3 linked regions of the Thermoleptolyngbya sichuanensis A183 genome follow. The protein of the gene in region 2 binds, or shares a complex with, the protein of the main gene of each other region. Links are inferred from orthologs where the notes say so. Each region holds a gene or a part of one and is shown on either strand. Other genes may lie near its edges. The genes, in order: accC, accB and accD.

What was found.
Region 1: the proteins of accB (region 2) and accC are in contact, whole or in part, in a solved structure (PDB 8UXZ), measured with the Escherichia coli proteins. The link is inferred for Thermoleptolyngbya sichuanensis A183 from one-to-one orthologs.
Region 3: the proteins of accB (region 2) and accD are in contact, whole or in part, in a solved structure (PDB 8UXZ), measured with the Escherichia coli proteins. The link is inferred for Thermoleptolyngbya sichuanensis A183 from one-to-one orthologs.

What each region holds. Positions count from the first base shown.
Region 1 is NZ_CP053661.1:5,488,285-5,491,326, forward strand. What follows is about bases 64-2,950. They hold accC (acetyl-CoA carboxylase biotin carboxylase subunit), read right to left. Parts: upstream 2,237-2,950; coding sequence 890-2,236; downstream 64-889. Other genes in these bases: HPC62_RS22765 (shikimate dehydrogenase), read left to right, coding at 64-806; HPC62_RS22775 (hypothetical protein), read right to left, coding at 2,321-2,467; HPC62_RS22780 (biliverdin-producing heme oxygenase), read right to left, coding at 2,631-2,950. Outside these bases: more of HPC62_RS22765, read left to right, coding at 1-63; more of HPC62_RS22780, read right to left, coding at 2,951-3,042. UniProt on the Escherichia coli protein: This protein is a component of the acetyl coenzyme A carboxylase complex; first, biotin carboxylase catalyzes the carboxylation of the carrier protein and then the transcarboxylase transfers the carboxyl group to form malonyl-CoA.
Region 2 is NZ_CP053661.1:343,609-346,714, forward strand. The notes cover bases 105-3,055. They hold accB (acetyl-CoA carboxylase biotin carboxyl carrier protein), read right to left. Parts: upstream 1,855-3,055; coding sequence 1,354-1,854; downstream 105-1,353. Other genes in these bases: HPC62_RS01540 (DUF4079 domain-containing protein), read right to left, coding at 302-1,096; efp (elongation factor P), read right to left, coding at 1,904-2,467; HPC62_RS23810 (hypothetical protein), read left to right, coding at 2,528-2,659; cpdA (3',5'-cyclic-AMP phosphodiesterase), read right to left, coding at 2,667-3,055. Outside these bases: more of cpdA, read right to left, coding at 3,056-3,106. UniProt on the Escherichia coli protein: This protein is a component of the acetyl coenzyme A carboxylase complex; first, biotin carboxylase catalyzes the carboxylation of the carrier protein and then the transcarboxylase transfers the carboxyl group to form malonyl-CoA.
Region 3 is NZ_CP053661.1:1,387,700-1,390,699, forward strand. The notes cover bases 155-2,999. They hold accD (acetyl-CoA carboxylase, carboxyltransferase subunit beta), read right to left. Parts: upstream 2,123-2,999; coding sequence 1,187-2,122; downstream 155-1,186. Other genes in these bases: pip (prolyl aminopeptidase), read right to left, coding at 155-625; HPC62_RS05945 (hypothetical protein), read right to left, coding at 744-1,028; HPC62_RS05955 (hypothetical protein), read right to left, coding at 2,324-2,548; HPC62_RS05960 (prepilin peptidase), read right to left, coding at 2,790-2,999. Also shown: more of pip, read right to left, coding at 1-154; more of HPC62_RS05960, read right to left, coding at 3,000-3,000.

The sequences.
Region 1 (3,042 bases), 5.1 Mb from region 2 along the record:
ACGCCGCGATCGCCCATCTCGGTGTGGATTATGTATACCTGCCGCTGCCCGTTGCGCCGGAAGACCTGCCCCAGGCGATCGCCGGGTTTGCCGCCATCGGTCTGCGCGGCTTCAACGTCACGATTCCCCACAAGCAGGCTGTGATACCGTTTCTGAATCATATTTCAGAGATTGCCCAATCGGTGGGCGCGGTCAACACAATCTGGCGAACAGAAACGGGCTGGGCCGGCACCAATACTGATGTGGAGGGATTTCTGTCGCCGCTGTTGACCCTGCCCCCAGAGCGATCGCCCGACTGGAGCCAGAGTACGGCAGTGATTTTGGGAAACGGCGGCGCGGCGCGGGCCGTCGTCGCTGGCTGTTCCCAACTGGGACTGGCGCAAATCCACGTCGTCGGGCGCGACCTAAACAAGCTCAAAGCCTTTCAGCAAAGCTGGCGAAACTCGCCGATTGCCACGCTCTCGGTGCATCCGTGGGAGGATTTGCCGAATCTCCTCCCTGGGGCAACTCTGCTGGTCAACACCACGCCCATCGGGATGCAACCCCATACTCAGGCTTCGCCGCTGGGTGCAGAGCCAGGGCTGACGATGAAACCAGGGGCGATCGCCTACGACCTGATCTATACCCCCAACCCCACCCGCTTTTTGCAGCAGGCCACTGCCCTCGGCGCAATGCCCATCAGCGGTCTGGAAATGCTGGTGCAGCAGGGAGCCGCTGCCCTGCGTTTGTGGCTGGGGCAGGAGGTTCCGGTCGAGGTCATGCGGCAGGCGTTGATTGAGCGGTTGAGGGGAGGAGGTGGTGTATGAGGTTGGGTGTGAAGTTGGGGATGAGGTTTGGTATGAGGTTGGGGATGAGGCTTCCATCCCCCAGGCTTTTGATCAACCCGCGCCTACCGTTGCATGATCTGCTCCACAAAATTGGTGTAAACACGCCCGTCTGCAAAATCCTGCGTTTCCAGAATCCGCTGGTGGAAGCCGATGGTGGTGGGCAGCCCCGTGATGGCGAACTCGCGCAGGGCCCGCTTCATGCGGCGAATAGCCGTGGGGCGATCGCTCCCCCAAACGATCAGCTTGCCGATCAGCGAGTCGTAGTAGGGCGGAATTTCATAGTCCGTGTAGACGTGGGAATCAATGCGAACGCCGTTGCCGCCGGGGGGCAGATAGCCGCTGATGCGTCCGGGGGCAGGGCGAAAGTTCTGATCTGGGTCTTCGGCATTGATCCGGCATTCGATGGCGTGGCCGCGCAACTGCACCTGCTCTTGAGTGAGTCGGAGGCGATCGCCCTGGGCCACGCGAATCTGCTCCGCGATCAAGTCCATGCCAGTAATCATCTCCGTAACGGGATGCTCGACCTGGATGCGCGTGTTCATTTCCATGAAATAGAACTGACCGGAGGCATCCAGCAGAAACTCGATCGTGCCCGTGCCGAGGTAGTTGATCGCCTGGGCCACGCGCACCGCCGCTGACCCCATTTTTTCCCGCAGTTCCGGCGTGAGGGCGGGGCTGGGCGCTTCTTCGAGCAGCTTTTGGTGGCGGCGCTGAATCGAGCAGTCGCGTTCGCCCAAGTGAATCACGTTGCCATAGCCGTCGGCGAGAATCTGAAACTCGATGTGGCGGGGCCGCTCGATAAATTTCTCTAGATACACACCGGGATTGCCAAAGGCTGCTTCGGCCTCGCCCTGGGCCGCCAGAAAAGACTTGACCAAATCCGCTTCGCTGCGAACCAGCCGCATTCCCCGGCCGCCGCCACCCGCTGTGGCTTTGATGATGACGGGATAGCCAATTTTGCGGGCGATCGCCAGTGCTTCTTTCTCATCGGTCAACAGCCCATCGCTCCCCGGCACAGTGGGCACGCCGATTCGCTGCATCGTTTCCTTGGCCGTAGACTTGTCGCCCATCGCCCGCATCGCAGACGGAGAGGGCCCGATAAAGGCAATTTGGTGATCGGCGCAGATCTCCGCGAAGCGGGCATTTTCTGCCAAAAAACCGTAGCCGGGATGAATCGCGCTGACGTTGCGGGTGAGCGCTGCCGCGATGATATTGGGAATGTTCAAATAGCTCTTGCTGCTGGGCGGCTCGCCAATACACACCGCCTCATCCGCAAGCTGCACATGCAGCGCATTGCGGTCAATAGTAGAATGCACTGCCACAGTGGCAATGCCCATCTCTTCGCAAGTCCGCAAAATGCGGAGGGCAATCTCACCACGGTTGGCAATCAGAATCTTTTCAAAACGCATCTCGTAAGGCCCGGCGCAAGGAATCAACGGCCAGGGATTGACTAGCCAGTGTTTTGAATTTTACGCCGAATCGGGGCCCAGGGTTTAGGGATGCGGTTCAGGGTCGGTTACAGGAATTAGGGTGAGGTCGGGCGATCGCCCTACATCGGCAAAAAACAGCGTAACTCCTGGCTGCACAAGTCCTAGCTGTACAAGTCCTGGCTGTACAAGTCCTGGCTGTGCAAAAACCATGTTGTAAAAAACAATCGGGTCAATCCTTTTGTCCAAAACGCTCGGCTTCAACGCGAACGCTCCAACCCAAAAGACTCACCCGATTTGTCGGAATGCCGCATGAGAACCCCAAATGAGTCCCCAAGTTGCAATCCCTAAATTTGAATCTCTGATCCTCTGATCCCTACTCTGCCGTTGCCAGTTCGGTGCTGCCGCGACGGGTGCGGCGAGTGAGCAGATTAAAGAGCTGAATGCCGATCGCCTTGATCAGGTTGCCTTCTAGCTCTTTGAACATGGACATATTCATGCCAAAGGCAGCGTTGGCTTCGTCCACGATGCGGTCGGCGGTGGCTTCATCCACGGGCAGGCTGTCGAGGCGATCGCGGTACATCACCTTAAACGCCTTCTCGTCGGGAATCTGCTCAAACTCGTAGAAGTTAGTGCCCTGACCCTCCGACAGATTCATCGCGTTCTGAGCAATTTTCTTGAGAATTTGCCCCCCAGAGAGGTCGCCCAGATAGCGGGTGTAGAGATGGGAGATCAGCAGTTCGGGAGACTCGTTCGACACCTCCCGAATGCGAGCCACATAGTCTTGC
Region 2 (3,106 bases):
TCATGGCAAAAGCTTATCATCTTCTGCTATGGCCCTGCTCAGATCAACCTAGTTGAGCAATTACGAAACGGCAAAACAACTGCTCAAACAAACCGATGATCCAATTATGGAAATTGCGCTCCGCTGCGGATTTAATAGCCACTGCCACCTGATCCAGCAGTTTCGTAAATTGACAGGAACCACCCCCAGTCGCTATCACAGCGATCGCTAGGAAATCGCACCCGCAGAATTGCCCGAGCACAACATCTGCACTGAGATAGAGGGGCGATCGCCCGCGATCCCATCACGGGGTTGCCTGTCCCTAGGGCGCTTCTTCCGCAGGCGAGGCCTGCACCTGGCAGGGCTGGGTCTGGCAATTCTGGATATAAAGCTGCTCGACGTAGGACTTTTGCCAGCTTAGGGGAATTTCTAGCAGGTCGCGGGGGCCAGTCAGGGCCTGACCCACAAAAAACAGCAGGGCAATGGTATTGAGCGCGGTGTGGACTCTACGCCAGGTCAGGGCTTTTTCCTTGTCGCGGCTGTAGATGTCAGGGGCGATCGCCAGCGAAAAAATCATCAGCATGGCGGCGATCATGCCGTAGTAGAAATGCGACACCTGCCACTCAAAATCGCGCCGAAAAACAAGATCGTACAAATTTCCGTCGCCAGCCTGAAACTTTTGGAAGCCGATAATCCACATCCCTAGCCCCGTGAGCATAGCAAACAGGGCCCGCCAGAACCAGGCAGTTTGCGGATTCAGCGAGGCAGCGCGATAGAGAAACACCAGTGCGGCGATAGTGGCGATAAAGAATCCCAGAATTAGGTAAAACCGGGTGGAATTTGCCGCCCAATTGCCGCTGTCTAGCACGAGCTTTTTGTAAATCGGCTGCGCCATGCCCAGCAGCGTGATGCCCACGACAGAAGCGCTCAGCCATTTGCCCAGCTTGAAATGGTCGGGGCCGACGATGGGCGGAATCTTGCTCTTGTCTCCGGCAACAAGCTGTAAGCGGCGCTGACGGGTTTGCCAGGCAAAGTACACCACCGCACCAATCAGGGGGAACACAAAGAAAACGGCGATCGCCGGATGCAGCAGTGTAGCGATATCTTCAACACTCATGGCAGGTTAGATCCGCATTAGGTCAGCAGCCTGAATCCTTCAATCCTGAAGCAACTACGTGCAACAGCCCCGCTTGGATCTCCAGATTCAGGATTAGCTTAGGGAAACTGCCTGCATTCTAAATGAATTTTGACTGAGAAAATAGCGGCTGCGTGGGAGTTGAGCGCTTTTCAAAAAACCGTTTCTGAAAAACTAAAAGCCCGCTTGATTGAAAGGCCCACTTTATTGAACGCATTCCTGAAGAAGGGCGATCGCCCTTAGCCAGGATTCACCCGCATCAACACCTGCCCAAATTCTACCGAGTCACCGTTTTTCACTAAAATTTCGACGATTTCGCCGTTTACCTCGGCCTCGATTTCGTTCATGATTTTCATCGCCTCGATGATGCACACCGTCTGCCCATTGCGAATGCGATCGCCCACATTCACAAACGGCGGCTCATCCGGCGCAGGGGCGCTGTAAAACGTGCCCACAATTGGCGAGGTAATCTCCACCAGCTTTTCGGTGGCCAGGGGGGATGGGGGCGAGGGGATGGGAGCAGCCGGGGGCGCAGCGGGCGCAATGGGCGCGACCGGGGCAACCGGGGGCGGCATGAAGCGGGCCGGATCGACGGATTCGACAACCGTTGGGCGATCGCTCTCTTTGCCCTGCTTCCGCAAAATCAGCTCAAAATCGCTGCTTTTCAACGTAAACTCTGCCAAATCGGTCTGGTTTAGCAGAGACAGAAGCTCAAGAATCTCATTAAAGTTTAATTCCACGGTTTTTATCGCCCCACGTCACCAGCGGTCACAGCAAGCCAGCCAAAACTCACGAGGTTTCGCGCCCCAGATAAGTATCGGTGCGGGTGTCAATCTTGATGCGCTCGCCCTTGGCAATGAACAGCGGCACCATCACCTGAGCGCCCGTCTCCACAATGGCGGGCTTGGTGCCACCCGTCGCTGTATCGCCCTTCACGCCGGGGTCTGTTTCGATAATTTCCAAAACGACGGAGTTGGGCAGTTCCACTTCCATCACCTGGTCGCCCCAGCGGACGACGTTCACTTCCATGCCCTCTTTCAAATATTTGACGCGATCGCCAATTTGCGCTGCCGTCAGCCGCCCTTCTTCGTAGCTCTCCATATCCATAAAGACGTAATCATCACCCTCTTTATAAGTGTGCTGCATCACGCTTTTTTCCAAGATCGCCTGGGGGACGGTTTCTCCGGCGCGGAAGGTGCGTTCCACCACGTTGCCTGTTTGGGCATTTTTCAGCTTCGTCCGCACAAACGCCGACCCCTTACCAGGCTTGACATGGAGAAATTCCACCACGCGCCATACAGAACCATCGAGGACAATGCTCACGCCCGGACGAAAGTCGTTGCTGGAAATCATGAATCGAGGTGATGAGAGAAGAACAACCGACGATACATTGTACCGCTTGAGGGGGACGCAGTGGACAGCGGGCTAAAAACGCCGCCTCACAAACGCCACCGCACAAACGCCACCGCACAAACGCCACCGCACAAACGCCGCCATGCAAACGCCGCCATGCAAACCTGGGAACAGCTAGCCTCCCTGCCCTAGAGACTGGCTACACCAGAGAGGCTTGCCGCTCCGCCCGCACCACCTGCGTTTCGTAGCGTCCGTCCGGATACAGCGTGATTTCTCGAAACCCTGGCTGACGGGTCAAATCAATCGAAAATTCGTCGATATTTGGCGAAAACTGGACACAGGTAGACGGTGTGCCCAAATAGCGCACGCCCTGCCGCATCTGGTCAAATTCCTGGTGAATATGCCCAAACACCACCAGCTTTACCTGGGGATGCTGATCCAGCACCGCAAACAAATCCTCCCGATTTTGCAGCCCGATAGCATCCATCCAGGCGGAACCAACGGCCAGCGGGGGATGGTGCAGCGCCACGAGCGTCGGCAGATGGGCAAACTGGCGCAACTGAGTATCAAGCCAGCGCAGGCTATCGTCGGAGAGCCGCCCAGATACTTCGTTCCACTGGCTGGAATTCAGCAAAATCA
Region 3 (3,000 bases), 1.0 Mb from region 2 along the record:
GCAGGAGCTTGCTGGTACTGGCTTCCCAGACCGACCAAGCGCGGGCCGCCTCCAGCCGAATTGCCGGGTCATCGCTGGTCAGCCGTCTGTAGTAGGCGCTGATTAAATCGTGCCGCTCCTCCGCAGGAATCGGCTTCAGGTAGTCTTCCCAGGCATCGGGATAGATGTAGCTGCATCCCTCCTGGTAGAACCACAGCAATTCCTTGCGCCGCAGCATGAAAATGCCCCGCAAAATTAGCCCCTTGCAGCGGTCGGGATGGGTCTGGCTGTAGGCGAGAGAGAGCGTGCTGCCCCAACTGCCGCCAAAGACCACCCAGCGATCGATGCCCAGGTGCGTCCGAATTGTCTCAATGTCATTCACCAAGTCCCAGGTGGTGTTTTCGCGTAGTTCGGCGTGGGGCGTGCTGCGACCACAGCCCCGCTGGTCAAATAGAACCACGCGCCACTTTTCCGGGTCAAAAAACTGGCGATAGCTGGGCGTAATGCCGCCGCCGGGGCCGCCGTGCAAAAAGACGACGGGTTTGCCTTGGGGGTTGCCCGCTTCTTCGTAGTAAATGGTGTGTAGGTCGGAAACCTGGAGGGTGCCAGAGGCGTAGGGTTCGATGGGGGGGTAGAGATCCCGCATGGGAGGAGAGAGAAAAAAGAGGGAAGAAAGAAGAGGGAAAAAGGAAGAGAGAAGAACGAAGAGGGAAGAAGGAAGAACGAAGAGGTGGGGGGAGGGGTGGTGGTGCTGGTCTGTATCCTTATTCGGGAGTGTGTGGGGCGATGACGGTGGTGACTTGGGATGTGCGATCGCACACGATCCAGCCCAGGTCTGGGGTTACATCGGCAGGGTTTTCGGTGACGCGAAAGAAGACTTTGCCGTCGGTTCGAGACTCGATGGCAAAATCGGCGCGATCGGCGTAGAGGACTTTGTAGCCCCGATCTTGCAGGCAATACTTGGCCCAGGCTTTGAGGGAGTGCTTTTGCGGCTCGTAGGGAATCGGAGGCTGGCGAAACACCTCCTGCATTGCGGCGATGAGTTGCATAGGGGCGTAGCAGCAGGATCTCAGTAAAGACAACAGATCCACCATACAAGCTTTTTCCTGTCCGGATGGTGACCGCTTGCAATGACGGCTTATATGCGGTGTGAAATTATTGAAACTACTGAAATTACGCTGAAATTGCTATCGAAGCCACAACGAGATTACAACTCGTGGGGAATTTTGAGTGGCAAGGTTTCGGGTACGGTGTCGGGGACGTGAACCGCGTGGGTTGCGGGCTGTGGAGGCTGATGCAGCAGGATGAGTTGGGCCAGGGTTTTTTTCAACTCAGTGCGCGGCACGATGGTATCTACAAAGCCGTGGTTGAGCAAATATTCCGAGGTTTGAAAGTCGTCGGGGAGCTTTTCGCGGAGGGTCTGCTCGACGACACGCCGCCCTGCAAAGCCGATAGTGGCCTGGGGTTCCGCCAGGATCAGGTCGCCCAGCATAGCAAAGCTAGCCGTTACGCCGCCCGTTGTGGGATGGGTTAGCACGGGGATGTAGAGCAGACAGGCTTCTCGGTGTCGCTCTAGGGCCCCGGAGATTTTCGCCATTTGCATGAGGCTGAGCATTCCCTCCTGCATTCGTGCGCCGCCAGAAGCACAGACGATAATCACTGGGAGGCGATCGCGCGTGCCTCGTTCAATCATGCGGGTCAGCTTTTCGCCCACGACAGACCCCATGCTGCCGCCCATAAAGCGAAAGTCCATCACGCCCAGCGCCACGGGCAAATCGTTCAGCCGTCCAACGCCTGTGGCAACAGCATCCCTGAGGCGTGTTTTTTCCTGAGTGTCGCGGATGCGATCGCTGTAGGATTTGCGATCGCGAAAACCCAGCGGATCGGTGGGCGATAGGTGTTCGTCCAGCGGGGTCCAGGTGCCTGGATCGATCAGTTGCTGAATGCGCTCGTCGCTAAAGATGCGGTTGTGATGCTTGCACTCTGGACAGACCATGAGGTTTGCCCGCAGGTCTTTGGTATAGGTCAACACGCCGCAGTTGGGGCACTTGCTCCAGAGTCCGTCGGCGATTTCTCGCTCCTGCTGATTCTGGCTGATGGCACCAGCTTTGCGTCGATTTGCAAACCAGTCAAACAGAGACATGAAAAAAACAGGGGATAAAGGGTGGTGTTAAATTTCGCTGAGGCGGCGCTCTATGGCAAAGGCTCTATGGCAAAAGAGAATGGAAAGAGTGGATTGGGGAAGATTCTGTGAAAACGGGAGACTTTACGTAGAAGACTTTACTAAAGGGATAAGTGGGGAGGCGTTTCTAGTGTGCTAGGAGAGGGCGATCGCCCCTCTGCGCTACTCCGGTTTTACGTCCTCTGCGTCATCGATAGGACTCAGCAGCAGCAGCGCCGTCCACCAGTCTCGCGGGTCAACCTGCACCGCCGCAGGCGTGCCCCCGCCGAAATGCGCCTGAACGCCCTGTGCCACCACCCGCGCCGGAATCTCATGGGCCGCCAGCATTTGCTGCATGAGTTCTGCTTCCAAATAAGTATTGGTGGTTCTCAACGTTGTCCAAGCCACATCCGTAGCGTATGTGATTCAAACTACGATGTTGATTCTATCAGAGGCGGGGGGAGATCAGGGGTTGGGGGTTGGGGGCCGGAGCGGTTCTGCGTCCTGTTGCTTTGCTCTGAGATCTTGATTCTGGCTTTTAGATTAGCGATTTTAGATTGCCAGTTTTAGATTCCCAGTTTGAGGGGCTGCAAGGCTTCCAGCCATTTCCTCTGGGGCGCTGTTTGGGGAATTTAGGGAATTAGGGAATTTATTGAACAATGCCCCAAAAGAGCCCCAGGTAGCCGCGAATCAGGCTCTCTCCAAAGAAGACGGCGAGAATCGCGCCAAGTGCCAGAAACGGGCCGAAAGGGATGGGCTGGCGACGGCTGAGCAGGCCAAGGGCGATCGCCCCCCCGCCCACAAATGCCCCCAACACGCACGCCAGAAACCCCGCCAGCAGCAGCAATTTCCAGCCTAGC